Regions from separate parts of the Cytobacillus sp. MT66 genome, predicted to be linked through region 3. Evidence: riboswitches for the same ligand, from Rfam matches in the RefSeq annotation. Region 3 holds a riboswitch; each other region holds the start of a gene.
The links. Region 3 has a riboswitch for cyclic di-GMP ahead of AC1Q59_RS21515 (HNH endonuclease). Riboswitches for the same ligand answer to the same signal wherever they lie in the genome.
Positions count from the first base shown of each region.

Region 1: it holds a riboswitch for cyclic di-GMP, as region 3 does, so the genes downstream of both, AC1Q59_RS10240 (anti-repressor SinI family protein) here and AC1Q59_RS21515 (HNH endonuclease) in region 3, are expected to answer to the same signal.
Region 2: it holds a riboswitch for cyclic di-GMP, as region 3 does, so the genes downstream of both, AC1Q59_RS24005 (hypothetical protein) here and AC1Q59_RS21515 (HNH endonuclease) in region 3, are expected to answer to the same signal.
Region 4: it holds a riboswitch for cyclic di-GMP, as region 3 does, so the genes downstream of both, folE (GTP cyclohydrolase I FolE) here and AC1Q59_RS21515 (HNH endonuclease) in region 3, are expected to answer to the same signal.

Region 1 covers NZ_JBXAFB010000004.1:376,536-381,820, forward strand. Annotated here, with positions in the region: gene motB (flagellar motor protein MotB) at 1-15, shown strand, start outside; gene AC1Q59_RS10220 (MFS transporter) at 512-1,708, opposite strand; gene AC1Q59_RS10225 (MarR family winged helix-turn-helix transcriptional regulator) at 1,719-2,135, opposite strand; gene AC1Q59_RS10230 (anti-repressor SinI family protein) at 2,683-2,826, shown strand; gene AC1Q59_RS10235 (DUF5658 family protein) at 2,897-3,196, shown strand; cyclic di-GMP riboswitch class I at 3,439-3,518, shown strand; gene AC1Q59_RS10240 (anti-repressor SinI family protein) at 3,620-3,769, shown strand; gene AC1Q59_RS10245 (helix-turn-helix domain-containing protein) at 3,871-4,194, opposite strand; gene mnmH (tRNA 2-selenouridine(34) synthase MnmH) at 4,353-5,285, opposite strand, start outside.
Region 2 covers NZ_JBXAFB010000027.1:5,628-10,912, forward strand. Annotated here, with positions in the region: gene AC1Q59_RS23995 (SNF2 helicase associated domain-containing protein) at 1-1,311, opposite strand, end outside; gene AC1Q59_RS24000 (metal-sensitive transcriptional regulator) at 1,506-1,769, opposite strand; cyclic di-GMP riboswitch class I at 2,073-2,163, shown strand; gene AC1Q59_RS24005 (hypothetical protein) at 2,248-2,601, shown strand; gene AC1Q59_RS24010 (ketoacyl-ACP synthase III) at 2,715-3,701, shown strand; gene AC1Q59_RS24015 (hypothetical protein) at 3,723-4,013, opposite strand; gene AC1Q59_RS24020 (hypothetical protein) at 4,229-5,285, opposite strand, start outside.
Region 3 covers NZ_JBXAFB010000017.1:22,894-28,178, forward strand. Annotated here, with positions in the region: gene AC1Q59_RS21505 (hypothetical protein) at 1-1,115, opposite strand, end outside; gene AC1Q59_RS21510 (hypothetical protein) at 1,117-1,968, opposite strand; gene AC1Q59_RS21515 (HNH endonuclease) at 2,080-2,976, opposite strand; cyclic di-GMP riboswitch class I at 3,103-3,189, opposite strand; partial or broken gene AC1Q59_RS21520 (hypothetical protein) at 3,445-3,641, opposite strand; gene AC1Q59_RS21525 (YfiT family bacillithiol transferase) at 4,023-4,532, opposite strand; gene AC1Q59_RS21530 (DNA-3-methyladenine glycosylase) at 4,708-5,285, opposite strand, start outside.
Region 4 covers NZ_JBXAFB010000025.1:13,216-18,500, reverse strand. Annotated here, with positions in the region: gene AC1Q59_RS23730 (SDR family oxidoreductase) at 1-514, opposite strand, end outside; gene AC1Q59_RS23725 (6-carboxytetrahydropterin synthase) at 518-1,336, opposite strand; gene folE (GTP cyclohydrolase I FolE) at 1,351-1,920, opposite strand; cyclic di-GMP riboswitch class I at 1,994-2,078, opposite strand; gene AC1Q59_RS23715 (STAS domain-containing protein) at 2,093-2,413, opposite strand; gene AC1Q59_RS23710 (flagellar assembly protein A) at 2,432-4,561, opposite strand.

The sequences.
Region 1 (5,285 bases), on a different contig from region 3:
AGAACAGCTGACTAAACCTTTTTGGGTTTAGTTTTTTCTTTATCTAATAGTGATGGCAAATCTGTTCACTGCGTTATTTGTTCAGAAGGTTCACATCTATACAAAATAAAAAACCGCTGAAATCAGCAGCCCCCATGAAAAAATATTATTCTTCTTTTTCTTTAGCCGCTTCAGGTTTGCACATACGATCTAGCTTATAGCCTAAAAAGACGGCAGCACCAATCGGAATGGCAAAATTAATAACATGGAAAATTGTCAATCTAACCCCTCCTTTAAAAATTTGTCACTGTATGAATATTACTAATATTATATGCTGAAATTCACAAAATAGACAAATAAATTTCACTGAATTTTCGGAATTTGTTGTTGACAAAAATCGAGTTTATGTATTAGCTGTTAGCTCTGCAGATTTTAGCTTGGTGAATAATCCAATTTCGCTATTCGCTATACATCCGTCAATCTCCCTTAACAGTAAAAAAGAGGACCCAAAAATGGATCCTCTCTAAGCAGCTTATATCGTTTTTTCCTTCACTTGGCGGACAGCAGCCGATTTTCTGCCATGCAATAAATAATAAAATAATAAACATATGGCAACGATCCCTGCAAGAATCATATAAAGGGATGAAAATCCTGTATAAATCACGATGACTCCCAGCACATAAGAGCCAAGTCCGATGCCAGTATCAAAGAAAGTGAAGTAGGTTGAAGTAGCCAAACCTCTTTTTGATGAGTCCGATCTTTGGATGGCAATGGTTTGCAGGCAGGGCTGAATGGTTCCAAAGCCTAGTCCGATTAAAGCCCCCGCAAGTAAGAATACAAAGGTGTTATGCGCTTGACTTAAGAGTAATAAGCCAACAGCAAACAAAATAATCCCTGGGTAGATAATTTTATTTTCTCCGTGAATGTCAAACCAGCGTCCGGTAAATGGACGGGAGATTAAAATAAACACAGCATAAACGACGAAGAAGAAGCTGGCAGCCGTAAGAAGCCCGAGTTCTTTCGCATAAACAGAAATAAAGGAAAGCAGCCCTGCATAGCCAAGAGCAAGAATTCCCGCAACAATTGAAATAGGTATCGCATTTTTTTCAAAAAGGGTGGAAAATGAAAGCTTTTGAGCTGGTTTTTTAACACCATGACCAGATCTTTTCGGCACGCGAACAATGATAGATAATAAAACGGCTAAAAAGCCAAGGACCGTACATAATCCGAAAATAATATCAAAGCCCATGTATTGAATGATTGTCAAGCCGGCGAAAGGACCGATAACCATAGCCATGTTCATAAACATTCCGTAATAGCCGAGGCCCTCACCTTTTCGCTCATCAGGAATAATATCTGCGACAATCGCACCGGTGGCCGTTGTTGCCATGCCAAAACCGATTCCGTGAACAAAGCGCAAAGCAAGCAGCAGCGGAATCGAATCCGTCCAAAAATAAAGTAAGGATGCAACGGCAAAAATAATTAAAGCAGCCAGCAAGATTTTCTTTCGCCCATATTCATCAAGCCATTTGCCAGTAAATGGCCGGCAAAGAACTGCGGCAATCAAGAACATGGAAACGATGAGTCCGACTTGTGTTTCATCTCCATGTAAATCATCCATTACATAGATGGGCAATGTTGTCAGTAAGATATAAAACCCAATAAAAAGAAAAAAGCTGGTGAACGAGATACTTAGAAAGTCTTTCGTCCATAATGGTTGTTTCTTCATGCTGTTCCTCCTATAAATTTTCCTTCATTTTTTCAATAAATAATAGCATTGAATGAATTTCTTCATCCTCAATCGTTTTTAGAACTCTCGACTCGCATGCTCTGACTGCCTGATGCCATTCTTCATATTTATTCATGGCAGCTTCTGTTAGAACGATCTGCTTTTCCCGTTTATCAGCACCGACCAGTTTTGTAATCCACCCTGATTTTTCAAGACGGGCAATCGTTCTTGTCATTGTCGGTGCTTCAACGCCTAAATACTGTGCTAGCGTTTTTTGTGTAGAGGATCCATTTGTTTTTATGAGATAAATGATTGTCCATTGAGCAGAATAGAGGCCGAGCGGGATAAGTGCTTCGTTGAGAGCCTTAGAAAAATGCCTGGAAAACTGGTTGAGGGAGTGAAGAAGCTGTGTTTGGTTGCTTTCCATTAAATCACCTATATTTAAATTAGTTACCTAGCTAATTATATGCACTTTCGATCAGTTTGTCTAGACTAATGTTCAAAAAATGTTCACTTGATTTTTTGAAAGTGTTTACATAAAAAATCCAAGCCTTTTATTATATAAATTTTATAAATAATACATAATATTAAGAAAATGAGAGGAATTAAGAGTAAATGAATGAAAAACGTTCAATATAAAGAACGAATGTGAGAATTTCGATTTTTATCATAACAGAACATTTGGACTATACTCATCTTAATAGTTCTTTTAAAAGAACAACCTAATCAGGGTGGTGAAAAAATGTATCAAAAAAACTGCGATAAATGTCAACGGCCATCATTCGGCAGCAGTGAATATGGGGCCTGGCATTGTCCTGTATGCGGAAACGATTTAACGAAATATCCCTTCCTCGATGCAATGACACTTGAGAGAATTCATGTAAATGCTATTCCGTTTCAAAGGAAGATAGATTGCTATAAAGAACAAATCAAATCACTATGCTTGTGGACATTTTCAAAAGGGGATGGGACGGTTGGAGACAAAGGTCATCGCAAAGGAATTAGATAAGGAATGGATGCGGCTTATATTAGAAGCGAAAAAACAAGGAATTGAAAAAGAGGAAATTCGCAAATTTTTTTATAATGGGCAGGGAGAGGAGGCTAGTGAAAAATCATAGTAATTCCTGGGCGGGGATACTTTTTTTGAGTTACCTTATTTCAGTAACCGATTGATAATGGAGGACTTTCGTGAAAATCATTTTCCTTTATCTGGCTTTCTTGAACTTGTTTGATGGTGCAGTTACCTTCTGGGGACTCCAATCATCCATCATAACCGAATTCAATCCGCTTATGCATTCTCTCTACGATGTACATCCTGTGATTTTTCTTGTTTTTAAACTATGCTTGTCTTGTTTGTTGTTAGGATTTGTCGTTTTTAACCGGGTTCCATCGAATAGGCCTATAAGAGTTATATCCTTGGCAGCTTCGGTACTTTATACCTCTGTCATTTTTCTGCATGGGGTATGGATTTTTCAGTATATTGCGTAATCCTTGATAAAATAGACGACTTGTTTCCCTATTTTTCTGGCACCTTATAGGTTTTTATAATAATTTTCATTATTTAATCAATGAATTTTGACCTTTATGACAACCATATGTTGGAAATTGTCGATTAATCGGGGAAATTTGGGTTTAAAACATAGATTTATTTGACAAAAAGTAACACATTCAAACGTAAGCAAGCTAGTAAAATACAACTATGCAAAAAATACTATGCTTGTTTTTAAGGACACAGAAAATGGCAAACCCACTGAAAAATGGGGACGCAAAGTCACAGATCTAAGGTATAAGAGAAAGCTGGATCGGAAAATTGTCCTACATACATACACCGCAATTTTCTGGAGTACAGGAGATACATACTAAGATGGCTGGACTGCCTGGGATACGAATGGTATTTTGGGAGGGAATAGGTTGAATAATCTTAATGGACAAAATGAAGGACTTGACAGCGAATGGGTCCAGTTAATCATCGAAGCAAAGAATATGGGAATTGAAAAAGACGAAATAAGGGAATTTCTTTTAAAAAGTACGATTAATGAATTTAGCATTAAAACGAGTTAAATAAATATAAGAAATGAGAAGTGTTTCTTATGAGGGGGGTCTCTAAAAGAAATGCTTTTATTTTTACAATAAAAAAACAGAAGCATTGATAGGCTCCTGTTTTATTTCTTCTGATCAATTCTCCATTTATTAAATTCTAGAAATTCGCGGAACTGGTCTTTTGATACCCCTGAATTCATTGCTTCCTGGACAATGTTGATCCACTCTGAATCTAGCTCGTCTTTATTTGGCTGCTCGTGTATTAAATGATCAACGGGTACATTTAAGACGCCAGCGATTTTTTCAAGAAATTGTATTGAAGGGTTTGTTTGCAGGTTCCGTTCTAATGAACTTAAATAGGATTTGGCTACGCCAGCCCGTTCTGCAAGCTCGGATAACGACATTTTCTTTTCTTTACGCAAAGTTTTTACACGCTCACCGATCATCCAATCTCACACACCTTACTATTAATAATTATTCCTATTATATCAAAAAACAGTACGAAGTTCCATATTACGAACATAATATGTAAAATGTTCAGTATATTTCCTTATTTACCCGTTTTGTACGATTTGAAACCAATTTATATAAAAAAGTGCTCCGCTTAGTTTGCAAGAGCACTTTTTGATTCCACAAGCTTAATGATTTCCTCGGTTGCTGCATCCACATCATCTGCTTCAATATGATGGAATGGCTTTTCATATTCCAGCTGTTTGTGGGCATATCGCGGATCATAGTAGGATTCTAATAAAACCTTTATAAAGAGTCTAAAATCTTGATTTTCTAATGAATCATCTAATGCTTGAATAGCCTCTTTGTCTTTCATGCGCTTCCTGATAAAGGCATACCGTTCCTTAATGGTGTCAAGAAACCAATCCTCGTTTAAATATGGCTCAACATAGTCGCGGTGAATTCGCTCAATGCGCGTTTTTAGCGAAGCCTGCAGGTTGATGTTGATTCCATCTTGCTTCAAGTCAAGAAGGACGTCCGGCTGAACAACCTTTCCGATTCGCTTGCTTTCTGCTTCGATAAAGAAAAACGGTTTGTCCTTTATTTTTAGTAAAGTGTCAAAAAGCAGGGCATCGAAGGTTTTCTGACTGTGGCCCAGGTATTGCCCGTAGTAACCGAAGATGGATCCGCGGTGTGCAGCCATTCCTTCCAGGTCGATAACCGCCATGCCTTTTTCCGCTAGCTTATGAAGCACTTCTGTTTTTCCAACGCCCGTCATTCCATGAATGGAAATCGCCTTTTGCGGAACAAGATTGGGTATTGCTTCTAATATATACTGCCGGTAGGCGCGATACCCTCCGGTTAATCGTGTGGCTGAAAGGCCTGCGAATGATAAAAAGGTAGCAACCGATTTACTGCGCATGCCGCCGCGCCAGCAGTAAATAACTGGATGTCCGCCATCCTGCATTAAATCCCTAATTTTGCCGAGCATGTCTGGGATTTTTGCAGAGACAATCTCCATTGCCCGCCATTTCGCTACATCTGAACCTTCCTGTTTATAAATCGTCCCAATAAGGGCGCGTTCATC
Region 2 (5,285 bases), on a different contig from region 3:
TGTTTGATTAAACTTGCTTTCAGCCATCAGCTGCAAGATAGCTTCTTCCTTCTCCATGTCCCGAATAATCAGTGAACCTGCCATTGGCTGCCGATTCTCCAGCGGGTTGAAGACTGCCGATTCATAATGAAACTCCAGCCCTGCGAGCAGGCGATTCTTCACACGATCTAAATAAAGTTTTGCCTGTAATGGGGTCTTTCGCAGCTGCGCGGAGAATTCCCCTGATAAATGGACCTTCCCCAATTTTCTTAAATGCGGCAAAAGCTGTTCGACGAAGGATTTTAATTGATGACTTGGTATAGGGATTTCATTTATCTTGGAACGTTCTATCATTCGCTGTAATTCATAGAGCCGTTCTGCTTCCCATCTTTTAACCACAACGACTTTTCCTGCCGAAAGGACGGTGTCATATTCTTTCAATATCAGCATCTCGTCTAAACCGTGAATAACCAGATGATATCCATTTTCCTCCGTACCTGTAAATTCAAATGTTAACGGTAACGGTTCATCTGAAACACAGAACTGATGATAGCTATTCCCATCATATTGCAAGATGACTTGTGGAGCACGTGCTAATAAGGGTTCAACATTTTTCCAGAAGGATGCAGGAATTAGCAGCATTCCTTTATCCAAGTGACTCTTAGCTGAAATTGCCTGACGATGTACTTTTTCATCATCCATGACATGAATTAGCTGCTGAATAATGGCATCAGATACGTTATCAAAGCAATGGCTAACCGGTTCATATAAAAATTCTTTTGAAATTGCGTATTGTTTTCTATCTTTCACACTTTGGAGAAAATCACGAATGTCGGCTATTTTGAGTGATGAAATAGAAAGTTCAATACCAAATCGGGCATTCCCATCAATGGTAACTCCTTTACATAAAAAAGCTGTATCCAGGAGTTGTCTATTTTCAAAATGGATTTGCCGGCCACTTACAGGCAGCTGCTTCTCCTCAAATAATTTCAGCAATTCTTCTGGCATCTGTCCATCTGTTTGTCCAGGAATATATTTATCTTGTATATTCTCTTGCTGGTGGTGCTGCCAAGCTAGCAGCACCGCGGCAATATGTTGGCAATCTTTATCAAAAGAATTAAGAGACGGGCAGCTGCAGACCGCTTGAAATCCTTTAGGAAGTTTCTTGAGGCGGACATGGAAATCCTCCACCCCTTGGACTGTAGCCTGTATAGAAATTGGCGTTACTTCTTCCACTTTTACTTTTCCATTACGATAAAAAGCGTCCCCTCTTTTAAAGGAGACAGCCCCACATCGCTCTTTTATAATTTTTTGATTCAGCTGGATTTGCATAGGGTTGCCTCCTTTCGTTAAACAGGACATTTTCTTCTTTACTAAATGTATCATGAAGAATAGGCACACGCTAGTTGTACATAAGTCATTTCAAATCGTACATTAGGCAGCAGTTTCCCTAAAAATAAAAACACTCACAACTGTTTGCCAACTCGTGTGAGCGTTTACCATTTTTAATAAATCTATTAGATCTTTTAACGACTTCTCACTAAGAGGTTTACCGCTTCTTTAATTAAGTCTTCAGCATTTCTGTCTTCTGAATCTTCTGCTTTTCGAACACATTCAACCAAATTGGAGCTTACAATAACTCCTATTGTCCGATCTATAGCTGTTCTAGCGGCAGACAACTGGGTGATCACATCTTTACAGTCCTTTTGTTCCTCCATTAACCGAAGAATTCCTCTTAACTGCCCTTCAATCCGCTTAACTCTGTTTTTTATTTGATCGTTATATTCCATAGCTATACCACCTCAAACTTGGATTCTTATTAGATTCATTATAATCTCTTACATCAATAATTTCTAATTTAGACTTATCATATTCCCCTTCCGCCATAATGCACACTTTGGTAAATCATCAATAATTACCCCAAATCCACTTTATCCAGGAGTTTGATATCATAAAATACAAATCAACATGTGAAGTCCCTTAATCTATTTTTACCATCAAGTGATTAAAAAGACCTAAATATTCTTGAACTCTCAAACCTACTTTTGTATTATTATAATAATATATTATCTAAGTATCATATATTTTCTCTATTACGATAATGGCAAACTTATCTAAAGGTAAGGACGCAAAGCTACAGACCTAAGGCAAAGCATCAAATGCTATGGTGGCTGAGTTACCGAACATGGGGGTTATTCAAGCACACATCCCATTTGCGGTTTTGTGCTTTTTTATTTTAATTAAATACATAGAAAGGAAGACTTTATAATGGCAACAGATGTTAATGGCAGTTATGAAATCAAGGTGGACAGAGTAAAAAAGGAGATTAAGATCCGAGTGGAAGGCAGTGCAACTCCAGAAGGAGCACAGGCATTTATTAATGAATATAATCAAAAGACTTCTAGCGTGAATTCTCAGGAATACAACTGCGTTGCAGATTGCACGGATATGAAAGTAGCCGGGACCGAATTGCTGCCGCTGCTAGAATCGTGTGTAAAACTGTATAATCAGACTGGCTTTAAGAAGGTCATTTTCAGCGTTGGAAAAAACCCAATTTTAAAAATGCAGCTAAGCCGTCTAATTCGGCAAAATGGCATAACCAATGCGGAAGTTACCGAATGATAATAGAATTCCAATAAGAAGATGATTTTACCAAGGAGAGGGTACAGCTTGTACCCCCTTTTTCGTTTATGTTTTTTCGAATTTATGAAAAATTTATAGAGAGGAATTCATCCATGACAAACATCAAAATAAAAGAGATTGCTATATATCATCCAGAAAATCACATTCCTAACGACTTTTTCTTTCAGCATTTTGATAAGCGAGGCAAAGATATTCGCCATCTATTAAAACACGTTGGCAGAGAAAATCGCTATTGGACAGATCCAGATAAGAAAAAGGAAACAGGCATCACTATGGCTATTGAGGCTTCAAAAAAAGTATTAGAAAATGCTCATCTGACCGGAAAAGATATTGATATGATTATCTATTCCACTCAAATACCAGATCAATTGATTCCAATGAACGCCCTCTATATCCATCAAGCAATCAACGCTTCAAGCCATTCTATCGCTTTTGACTTAAACGGAAATTGTATTGGAATGACTCTTGCTGTCGATTTTGCTGCTCGCTATATGCAAGGCAATTCCAGGATTCAACGGGCGTTAGTCATTGGCTCTGATCATTTTTCTCCTATACTGAATCCTGAAGATGAACTAAGTTATTCGTTATTCGGGGACCTTGCCTCTGCTGTTATTTTAGAAAGTACAGAAGAATCTGCAGGATTTATTGATTCGCTTCATTATACGGATAGTGTGAACCCTAACCCTATCATGTTTCCGGTTAATGGGTTAGTGCAAACTTTGAAAGAACAAAATGACCCGTATATGAAGTTTGAACCTTTTGATGCGTCGCCTATGTACCCTCATGTCTATGATTCCATGCGTGAGATTCTGAATCAGCACGGATTAAAACCAAGTGATGTTAAATGTTGCTTTAGTCAAAGTAACAAGGCTATACTTCAACGGATTCAAGAAAACATGGGATTCCATGAAGACCAAATCATTTTTGCCGCAGATAAATATGGCTATCCTGGCACGAGCAGTCCATTCATTGCTCTTCATGAGGGAATCCAAACAGGCAAAATTCAACATGGGGATTACGTACTGTTCTGGACAGTAGGTTCAGTATATGAATTCATCACCATGTTATTCAAATACTAATATCGGCAGCTTACCGTTTAATCATAAATTTGCCAGTGGCGTTCTACAGCATTTTCCATAAATATATTTATTAAGAATTGAGTCAATGGCATTAACTGTTTTCGTGGCGTCTTGTCCTTCTATATATAAATATAAATGTCCTTGATATGTAAGGAAAAATGAAACCATTTTAGACAGTTGCTGAGGCTTTAAAACATAATTATCGGTATATAAGTAAACTTTGCTTTGAGAAGTTTTACAAATATGAAATAAATCAAGTACATTGGCTAGCTTTAATTTCTCAGTTATATTGTAAGATAAAATAGTTTTCATTGCTCTCTCCTTCTAAGTTAGTGTTATAAAATGTATAGGGAATGCTAACTAATAGGTTCCTTATTTATTTTTTCATAAGTATTTTATTTTTGGTAGGGTGTAAAATTGTTGAAAAAACACTAGTTTTGAAAAAATTCGTCTAATTTGCAGAGCTGTTAAAATGCAAAAAAATAAACCTAGTACGCGGAGTACTAGGTTTACTTTTTTGATAGGTATTATTCGTTCCCTTTACCGTTATTCTCTTTCTTATTTTCAGCGCCATTATTTTGGCCGTTTTTTTTCTTTTCGTTTACTTGCTGTTGCTTTTCAGCTTTCTTTTCTTGAACTTCTTCCTTTTTAGCAGCAGCTTTTGCCTGACCTTCAGCACGCTTTTCTGCAGCCTTAGCCTGCGCTTCTTCTTTCTTAGCTAATCCTGGAGCAACCACAGCAGTTTCCTTCATTTCTTCTGCAACTTTAGTTTCAGGTTCAACTGGTTCGTTTGTTGCTGTTACTGCTGTTGATCCTGTTGCTTTTGATTCCGCTGTAACTTGTTTTTCTTGAGTTCCCTCTTTGACTGCTTCTGTTTCTTCAGTTTCTTTAGATACTGCTTCTGCATCTGATGTTTCCACTGTAGCTTTTTCTTCTGCCTGGTCTTTTTCTGTTGCTACAGTTTCAGCATCTGCTGTTGCTTCATCCGCAGCAGCTTTATCTTCCTCAGTAGTTTCAACTGCGAATTTTTTTGCTTTTTCTTCAAGCTTTGCAAGTTTCTTATCTAATTTCGCAAAAGACTTTTGAATATTTTTCATTAAAGCTAATTGAGCTGTAGGGTTTTTAACATGTGATAATGCTGCAGCTAATGCATCAATGTTTTGAGCAAGCTTTGCTTCTACTTCATCTTCTATTTCTTCTTCATCTTCTGCTGCAATTACTTTGCCTTCAGTTGCTTCTTCTGTTGTATCATCTTCAGTTGCTATTTCTTCGCCTTCAGCTGTTTCTTTTGTCTCTTCAGTGTCTTCAGCTGACTGATCTGCAGTTTTATCAGCATCTTCCACTGTCGCTTCTTTATTTTCATCAGCAATTTTATCTGAATCTGCTAAGCTGTCAGCTGCTTCCTTTTGAGTAGCGATTGCCTCTTCTAAAAGCGCTGTTGCCTCTTCAGTTTTACCCTCTGCAAGCAATGCATTGGCTTCCGCAATACGCTCAGCAGCAAAGTCAGCTAAAAGACGAGCTTCCTTGTAATCATCAAATGTAACCGCAAGTCTTACCTTTTCCATCATAATTTTTACAAAATAG
Region 3 (5,285 bases):
GCAATACCTGCTTCAATACAAAGGATTTGACCTTGTGTAACAAATTCATCCATAGAGATTTGTTCCTTATTTAAGTCCGCAAGTAAAGATGATAACCCCATCGTTGCACTTGTAACAGCACCTGCAAACGGAGCTGACAGAGAGGTTAAATTAGTTAAAGCGTATATACTCCCGGCAGTAACACCGCCTTTGGCACCTGCACCTGCAGAACTTATACCAATTTCCTTCCAATCATCTTTATTAAAATCCTGAATCTTCTTTCCCTTCTTCACTTTACTATAAATTACTGTAATCGTATTCAATGAAGCTGCAATAGCAGCTGCTGTACCAGCAACTTTAACTCCTTCTCCAATTGAAGGTCCTTTTTTAGCCTCGATGGATTTTGTTTTTTCCCTTGCATCTTTTTGAATTTCATCTTGAATTTTTTGATTCTCATCAACAATTTGGTCTTGATGTTTTGATACCGTTTCCCCGGCTGTACCTAATTGAGCTTCACTATAATTTGAAACGGACGGTTTTACTATTTCTTGAAAACTCCTACCTGTCTGACGCTCTATTTCTTCTACCTTTTGGAGAATAGCACGAATTGATTTATCGTTTAAATTACTAGGGGCTTGGCCTGATCTAATAGCTTCAATAATCTTATATTGATCTTTTGGTATAGAGTAATTCATAGAACTATCTTGATACTTTCCATAATGATCAAGTATATGTTTAAGTGTGTTATTTGATCCATTGATAAATTTGGATTGATACTTAATACCATCTAAAATGAAGTCCTCTGGTGCAGTACGAGCCACTCCATCAAAGGTAGCAACTTCACTTTGACCTTTTAAGGCTACCCAAGCATTGCGAACATTAACTTCTAGATGTTCTGCTACTTCGCCATGTTTCGTTTGTTCAGAACCTAGTATATTCTTTGGTTCTGAGAGAAACTGACGCATTTTCATCATATGTTTCAATGCAGTTTCAAAATTTATATTTTGCTGTTGCTGATTCTGCAATTTTTCTTTAACGATTTGATCTAACTGTTTAGCGATGGATTGACTCTTCCATTGGTTAAACCCATCTACTCCTGCTGCAGTAATCTGGTCTTTCCAAACATTTGTGGACATCTTACTTGCCAACTTCCTTCATAAATAACGCTGATAAACTTTCTGTGTTATTGATTATGGCTCTTAACAAATTACGTTCATCCTGTGAAAAGTCAGTGAAAGACTTTACATTTTTCGTTTTACTAATAAATGAAATCAAACTTTGTTCTAAGTTAGTAGCTAATGTTTGTGTAAAAGAGTTCAAGTTGGTAATCTCTGTAGATGTAGCGTCAAGTACTTTCATTGCCTTTACAATTTCAACTCGTTCCTTATCTGCTTTGATAGCGGCTTCCTTATTCTTTTTGCTTGCAAAGAAACCACCTGCCGCTATACTAGCTGCACCAATCCCCCAACCAATAGGGCCTGCTAATGCTAGTAAGGCACTTCCCCCGGCCATTCCGCCACCACCTGCTGCTAAAGCCCCGCCACCTAACCAAGCTAAAGCTGCATTAGTAGCTGCTGCTCCTGTTAAACCTGAAATAGCTGCTCCTGTTGATGCAGTTCCGAAAGTAGTAGCAATCGCCATTGCTGCTGTTGGAGCAAGTGCCGCTGTAGCTACCCCTGCCGCAACACCCGCTGCTGTACCTCCACCTGCTAACTTAATCATTTCTTTTTCATCATACGAGATTTCGCTAAGTGCCTTAAAGCTTGCAAGATTTACATGGACTTCTTCGAAAGTTTTGTCAAACTCTTTTGGAGTGTTGGCCAAAGTATTTATATAATCTTCAACTTTTTGAATTACATCCTCTGCATAATTTCTTGCATTATGCAATTTAATCGCATTATTTTGTAAGTCGTTAGAAGACTTCTCATATTTATATAAAGCATTTTGTAGTTTTCTTACCGCTTCTTTTTTTAATGAGCTATTTAACATTGATAATTTCTCCTTTTTTTATAGAACCAAGGTCAAAATATAAAGTATTTTTCTGCTAAATCTATTTATTAACCTAGCTTAACCCTTATAAGCATAATTTCTCTATTAGTATTACCGATTTTCACTTCCACCGCCCCAAATTGCTCGGCCACCTGTATGTGCAGTTTGAGCATGGGACTCTTCATCTACTAACTGCAAAAGACCCGGTTCCTCGTTATGGTGCCAAGTATATCCTTCCGGTGTTTGTCCGTTTGCTAGACCTTGGACTTCAGCTTGTGAGAAACCTAGTTCATTGGCAAGGTCCGGATTCTCTATAATAGCCTGATACAATGTATCATTAGCTACTTCAAAATGAACATCATCACCTTCTAAATACAATTCTTCTGCAATCATGACATTGAAAGTTTCATCAAATACAGGGAATGTACCTTCAACAACTTGTCCATTTGGTAGATCAACTGTTTTTTCAACGAAAGGTACTCCTGTTTCTGGAAGTTCATACCCGCTTAAATGATCATTCCTAGTTTCAATTTCCTCTGCTTCTATGATATCTGCTCCATCTACTAAATCTACTACACCGATGGCAAGACCTGACACAGCTACTACTTTACCAAGATTCTTCAGTCCTTTTATTGCTTGCTCTTTATCTCCACTTCTAAATCCTTTATAGGTGCTGCCAGCATTATTAGCTGTGTATTTTAGAGCAGAACCAATTCCCTTTATCGTTTTACCTGTGGAATCCTTTAAATCATTTAAACCTTTTTGTTTATAGTACTCATCTTTTTTAATAGCACCATATGTACCTTGAACCGCTCCATCTACAAACTGTCCTGCATTGTCTAAAGCTATTTTAGAAGCAGATTGAACACTATCTCCAACGTCCTCTAACCATTCACCAGTACCTTTCCACTTACTGCCTACAGCTTTTCCAACTACTTTAACAGAACCGCCGATTAATCCTCCTCCGACAGTTCCAATACCCTTTCCAATATTACGAAATACTCTCATAACCTATTCCTCCATTATTTAAGGACAATACCAATCGTTTATAAAAGCTTCCAACGTATTAATAAAAAAAACAGCTATCCCAAATGTTATAGGGATAGCCAACTAGTCATATACTGCTATTTTTGTATTGGCAACCCGACTATCATTATCCAATAGGATTTTAGACTCGTAGCTTTGCGTCCTTACCTTTCGATAAGTTTGCCTTTATCAGATTTTTATGTCTATATTCACATTACTATTTTACTATAAACACAACAATGAAGTATATCGTTTTTTGTCGGTGATCATTTTTTTCAAACTACTATAAACAAAAGAAGCTCCCATAAGTTTGCTATACTTATGAAAAGCTTCTTTGAGTTTTCTTTTATTGCCTTACTAAATGGAGCAAAAGTTGAGGGTATTGCCTATCCAGAATTTGACGAAACTTTCTAGAACTAATTTATTTTGCCCTACTAACATAGGAATAGCTTAACTCCAAAGTTTATGATGTTCATAAACGGTATCCTCCATTAATTGTTCACCGGTTACATATACATCATTTTCCCATCGTTCGTTACCCAGCCGATTTGGCTCGCTTCCGGCCATAGATTTTCAAATTGTCCTTTGTTTTCTCTTTTTACAGTTAATGAGAATCTTGATTGTGATTCACTAAATAACGCTACTGTCGGTTTGTTTACATAATTAAATTGTAATAAACTAATTTACAGCTGCTATTCGCGATGCTTAATAATCCTCCCGGTACTCAGCAGCCTTAACATCCCACTTAGGTGATAAATCATTATAGGAACTTGTCTTTTGCAAAGCCAATCGAGGCTAAAAAAAGAGTAATAACCATATCCCGATTTAAAGGACTTAAACCTGTACCGTTTGGATAGATCATTTGTGTATTTGGCAATTAAAAATACTGTTTATGGCAGTATGTTTTTGAATATAAATAAGCCGAAAATATGCATATTTTCGGCTTATTTATAGTTCGTGATATTGAAAAAAAGCACCATTTAGTTGCATAAAACTTTTGTAACTATTTCTTATTTATATATATTGTATTATTTTGATAATGCAATTTTTATATGGGCTAAGTGATGCTCTTCGTGCCAGGATAATTTTGCTACTTTTGCTGCAACTGTTATTTTACCGTTTATCTTGTGATTAAAAGCTCGATCTAATTGTTCTTCAGTTAAGCTATTTCCTAAAGATACGATGCGCTCATTTATACCTTCTAACATTTTAATAGAACTTTCTACAGGAAGCTTTGTATCCGGTTGAATCGCCCACTTTTCTTCATCAAAAGCAGGTACTGTTGGATTGTCATCTGTTAAAGCCAGCTTCAACCGTTGATACATATTCAACTGAGAATCTGCAATGTGATGAACAAGTTGGCGGACTGTCCAGCTACCTTCACGATACGTTCTGCTTAATTCCTCATCACTTAGGGAGTCAACAGTTTCTCTTAATCGAATCGTGTAAGTTTCAATTTCCTTTAGCCATTCTTGAATATTTTCTAATGTTACTTTTTCAGGAACTTGTAGTTTCCCAATTGGGTATCTTACATCCATTGTCAATCCCCTTTTCCCTTATTTCATAATATTTTGACCATTAAAGTAATTTCTTTAATTGTATCATTTCAACAAACAACATTGCCATTTAATAGCTTATTCAATTAAATGGCCCATTTGTTGAATGGTATCAGCCTCATCCAGTTACCAATTCCTTTTTTTATAAACATGAGAACTATCGGGTTTTTGGAGAAACAAACTTGTTCCCAGAAATCCAAAAACGCCAGGGATAATGGACAGCCTCACCGGTATTCTGGATGCCAATCCTTGGACCGGAAGCGATATTTTCAAGTTCAATGTCCGTTCCTTTTGCTATCCAAAGTGGGGATTGATCAAGTGGATGGCCATAGTCAGCCATTGTAATGTCAAGTGCCTTTGTCAGTTTACCTGGGCCATTAGTCCATTCGATTTCATTTTTTGCTTTTGGCCTCCTTTTAGCCATTAATTCTTTTCCAGAAAAGGGTTCCAATGCCCTAACTAGAACGGCATGAGGCTGCCCAATTTCAGCGCTTACCACGTTTAAAAGACAATGGGTGTGCATGGAATACGTATAGGCAACCCCGGGTTCACCAAACATAATTTCAGTTCGTTTTGTACGTAGCCCGCCAAAGCTATGTGCCGCACGATCATCGGGTCCCATATATGCCTCTGTCTCAACAATGATACCTGATGCCGTTCCCTCAGAAGTTTCTTTAATTAGAAGACATCCAAGCAGTGCTTTTGCAAGTTCTAGTGTTGGTTGATTATAAAAAC
Region 4 (5,285 bases), on a different contig from region 3:
CCCCTTTTCCACGCAATTCAGCTTGTAAGACTTTCGTTAACCCCATCAGGCCGAATTTTGAAGCTGAATACCCGCCGTTTCCAGGTAAAGCCATTGTCCCGGCAACTGAAACTAAATTGAGGATATGCCCACTCTGTTTTTCAGCCATGTACCTTCCAAACATCTTACAAGTTAGATAGGAGCCCCGTAAATTTACGTTGATCATTTGGTCAAAGTCTTCTGTTGAAGAATCAATCACACTTGAAAAAACACCCACTCCCGCTGCATTGATTAAGACATCGACGTTTCCAAAGTGCTGAATAGCTTTTTCATAAAAATCCTTAACCGATTCTTCACTGGTTACATCCAAAGGCATCTTCAAAACATTCTTATTAGAGTAGTAGGTGTTGCTTCTACTCCCTAAGACGACATTCCCGCCCAATTGTTCGATTGAGGCAGCAATAGCCTTCCCAATTCCCCTACTAGAGCCAGTAATGGCAATCGTTTTTCCTTTTAACGACATTTGGTTATCCATCAATCATTCCACCCCTGGACCGAAATACTCAAAATAGTTTTTTTCCGTTTCATACAAACCGATTTTGAAAAGGTTCGAAATTCTTGGTGAAAGTAAATCCCAAATCACAACTGCCACGTTTTCGGAGGTTGGATTCAAGTTTTCAAATTCTTCCGTATCCAAATTTAAATGTTTATGGTCAAATTTTTTCATGATCTCTTCGTCCACGATCTGATCCAATTCTGAAAGGTTCGCAATCATGCCAGTAACTGGGTCAGGTATTCCGCTTACAGTTACCTCTAAATAGTAGTTATGACCATGCCCATAAAGGTTATTGCACTTCCCAAAAAGGGCCACATTTTCTTCTTCGCTTAATTGACTACTATGTAAACGGTGTGCAGTGGAAAAATGATATTTTCTCGTTAATCGAACCATTTCAGCATTCTCCTTTTCTGAATATAAGAAATCATTTTCTCTTAGTTTGATTTTATGGAGTTCACAGCCATCTATTTTTCCATCTAAGGAATCCCATAGGTACGCCGTTATATTTTCAGTTGTCGGGACGTTTTCTTTAAAATAAGGATTTTCTTTATTTAAGAACTTCCCATCTAATTCCTTACGAACGAAGGACTTTACAACTTTATCGATATCCGTAATATTGACCACAATGCCTGACTTAGCGTCTAACGATCCTTTTACCATAACCTCTAGCGTATAATCGTGACCATGCCCATGAGGATTTGCACATAGGCCAAACACTTCTTGATTTTGCTTTTCGCTCCAATCGTCAATTCGATAGAAATGAGCAGCAGAGAAATACATTTTTCTTGAAAGATAGAGCATAGATTTTCCTCCTATTAATCTCTTAAAAGAGCCCTTTCAAATTCTTCCGTTAACGCAGCATCATCTTTGAATACACCCTTTTTTACTGTTGTCACCGTTGCACTTCCTGGTTTTTTCACACCCCTGGCACACATGCAAAGATGTTGTCCCTCTATACTGACAATCACACCTTTTGGTTTTAGGACATTCATTATTGCTTCTGCAGTTTGTTGTGTCATTCTTTCCTGGACCTGCGGACGTTTAGAGACTAATTCAACAAGGCGAGCAAATTTACTTAAACCTATTACTCTCCCATTTGGAATGTAACCAATGTGAGCCTTCCCGAAAAAAGGGATCAGATGATGTTCACAGAAGGTATAATAGTTAATATCCTTAACAACAACGATTCCTTCATATTGTTCCTCAAAGGTAGTCGTTAAAGCCGTTTCAGGAGGAACGCCTACTCCTGCAAAAACTTCTTTATACATTTTTGCCACACGTTTTGGTGTATCTAATAAACCCTCGCGATTTGGATCTTCCCCAATTAATTCTAAAATTCCGCGAACATGCTGCTCTACTAAGTCATTATTTAAATCAACTGCCATGTGAATTCCTCCAAATATGTTCTAAAAATAAAAAAACTCACCATAGGATTGGTAAGTGTACTTAACCAACCTTTTCGGTAACCCGGCGATCCTAGCATCCTTGCCTTAGACCCGTAGCTTTGCGTCCTTATTTTTCAATAAGTTTGCCATTATCGAAGATTAAATATTGTATTTACAGAAAAGTTGCCTTTTCTATTAAGATATCTTTCAATTGAACCAATTCGAAAATATCGTTAATAGGTTGTTGAATATTTTTTACCACGATTTGACTATTAGTCTCACTGCTTTTTACGGTTTCCACCAGATTAATAAACAATCCTATGCCAGTGGAATCTACAAATGGTACTTCATTAAAGTCAATTTCAACATTCTGGTACCCTGATAAAATAGGAATGACTTCCTCCTCTAGTATTTCAGTTACTTCTATATCTAAGTCACCCATAAAATAAATGGTGATTGTTTGCTCTTTTTCCTCAAGTTTATAAGAAAACATGATCAATTCTCCTTATAATTAAAAAATAATTCTTCCGTTTTCATCTAGGTGAGCATTTATATATCTACGATCTTCCTGGAAGGTATGTTTACTCTTACCAATTTGAATAACAGTTCCAACTCTAACAAAACCAATCTTAATGTTTTCGCTGCTTGGCACTATTATTTTACTTGTGACACCACTATCGGAACCTGATTCATTAATAGTTGCCCCCTGCCGAGCAAAGATCTCTCCTCCTCGGAAAACTCCTTTTACACTAACATGGCCGATAGCATGTATTTTGGAATTATAGCAACCTTGTCCGCGGATCACCACATCACCGCTCGAGAAAATCGTATTCCCTTGAGAATTCATCAGTTCAACCGTACATTCTTGTATTTCTTGGTTATATTTCTTAATTATTTGATCAATCTTGTCTGACAAACCCTTAATTTTTTCAAGGGAGTGAAGTTCGTTTGGAACCGCGGACATAAAACACATTCTTAGTTGTTCGATAAGAGATTCCCATTCAGTATCTAACAGGTTGGTTGATGTTTTTCCTAATTCTATAAGTTGATTAATAGACCGTACGAGGGTCTTGAACTTTTTGTCTACCAAAAGTTTGATAAGTGGGAATAACCCACTTTTGGAGTAATCTGTAATTTTAAAAGCTGGCATATTCATTAACTGGTGAATGGATGAAATCATCTTGTTCATTTGATCTTGGACAGTCGAAAAACAAGTAATAGTTTCAGAAGTATATATGTTTTGGTTACCACCTGAAATCACACTCCCAATCACATTACCCCGAATCATTATTCCACTTTTTCCAGAAATGGTGGCTGAGTACACATTTTTAAGTATGGTAGCTTCACCTTCAGCTTCTACGGCCATCCCTTCTTCAACATTCCCTCGAACCTCTATATCTCCCTTAAAACGAATATTTCCTGAATCCATATTAACGTCTGTGGGATGAGTGAGTTTTGGTAAAATGGATACCTTTACAATCAAACCACGTTGTTCAATAAGTGGCCTCCCTTCTGTAGTTGCCACAACCTTTGAATCATTTTCAATTAAAACAATCCCTGTCCCAGCGGTTATAATAAGGGGATAAACAGGTTTAGGAGGTATTGGCTCATTTGAAACATTAAAACCTGGTGTACCGGGAATAGGGGAACATACAGTGGCGATAACTTGCCCTTTTTGAACTGTCGGAAACACTTGTACTTCCCGAAAATCAACGGTCCCGTTTTTTCGCTCTTGAGGCCCTGTTTTCTTTTTTACATTTACCACAATTTCAATCTTCCCGTTTTCGCCCTCTTTTGGTTTAATGCCGCTAGCAATGATGAAATCTCCGGTTTCTTTAGTGTTAACTGCTTTTAAGATTTCCTCATAATTAAATCCATGTACCACACGTAAATTTTCTAGTTCGGATAAAATTTGTTTGTATTCTAAGGTATTTCTACTCTCAATATTTTTCGTTGCTTCGAGCTTAATATGATAATCCGGTTCGACATCTTTTATTTCATAGCTTTTTTTCATCCCTGGTTCTACATGTAAGATTACGTTTAATCGGTCAGCATCCTTCTGTATATTCCATTTAGTTTCTTTCGTTACTTCCTTAGTCTGTATTTCAAATACATCCGTGGATGCCACTACTGCCGTTCCCTCAACTACCTCATTATTTTTTTTTAATGTTATCCCTTTTCCGACTGTAATCGTTGGATAAAAAAGGGGAGAAGGTTTGCTGAAGATTCTTCCATCTTTTACCCAAACCTTTCCAGCTAGTTGATCGTCCTCTTCTTTGTTTATTACCGGTGTTGAAGCAGACTCAACCTCTTTTATGTTGTTTTGAGAAGGTATATCTATATGATTAACCATTTTTACCAATGCTTCATAACTATTGTCTATTTGGAAGATCTCACCAGAATCAAAAGAGTTGTTAACTATTAAAGATGAATTTATAGTTTCTTCTTTTCCATTTTCTTTTGTTTCATGGACTTTAGTTAATTTAACGATAGCTTGCTTTGAACCCAATCGCCAAAAACCTTTTGAGGCCTGTTGTACAATTTCAATAGATACTTCTTCTTTTATAGTTCCCAATAATTGCAAGCCGACTTCAACAGCCTCCTCTACATCTTTACCTCTCGATATAACGGTTTGACTCATTTTTCATTTAACCCTCCCTGCTATTTATAGAATTGAATTTTGGTAGATGGATTTGTCAGGCTTAACTTGGACATAGCCTTGGGTAATCGGAGCCATATTTACATTTTGTAACCTTTTACTTAATCCATACTCATTTTTCCCTTTTTTCATTAAGCATTTAGTGCTAAGTTCTGCTGATTTTTGGAAATCAAAGACTGTTATTTTAATAGCGGGCGACAGTTCAATCGTATAACAAAGAATAATCAGGTCCTAAAAATAATATTTTTCAACTCATCAAAATAATAATTAGAACATTTCTTAAAAACAAATGACAAACAAGCTGAAAATTCGACATAACTCAACAAAGGAATTATAACAAATTTTCCAGATTAATAGGTAAAAGGACTGTAAAATTTTAAATAAATAGGTAAAAAGTCCCCAAATTTCCACTCTATAGCGTTCAACTTTTATTTACTCCATAGAAGTAAAATTCTATCCTAATAAGTCGTGGTTGTAGCAAAGAGTATTCTGAACTTGCAGCATCATTTTATATGAAAAAATCCAACTTCAATTTATTCATTTTTTTTGTACCCATTTGTTAATGAGACTACAAAATTTGTCCCATCTTTTCATTGTTTATTAGAGTATGCACAACTCCTAATTTTAAAAAGGGTTCGCGTTAAAAATATTATTAGAATACACAAAAAGACTCTTCACAAGTTCGACAACTTACGAGAATCCCTTA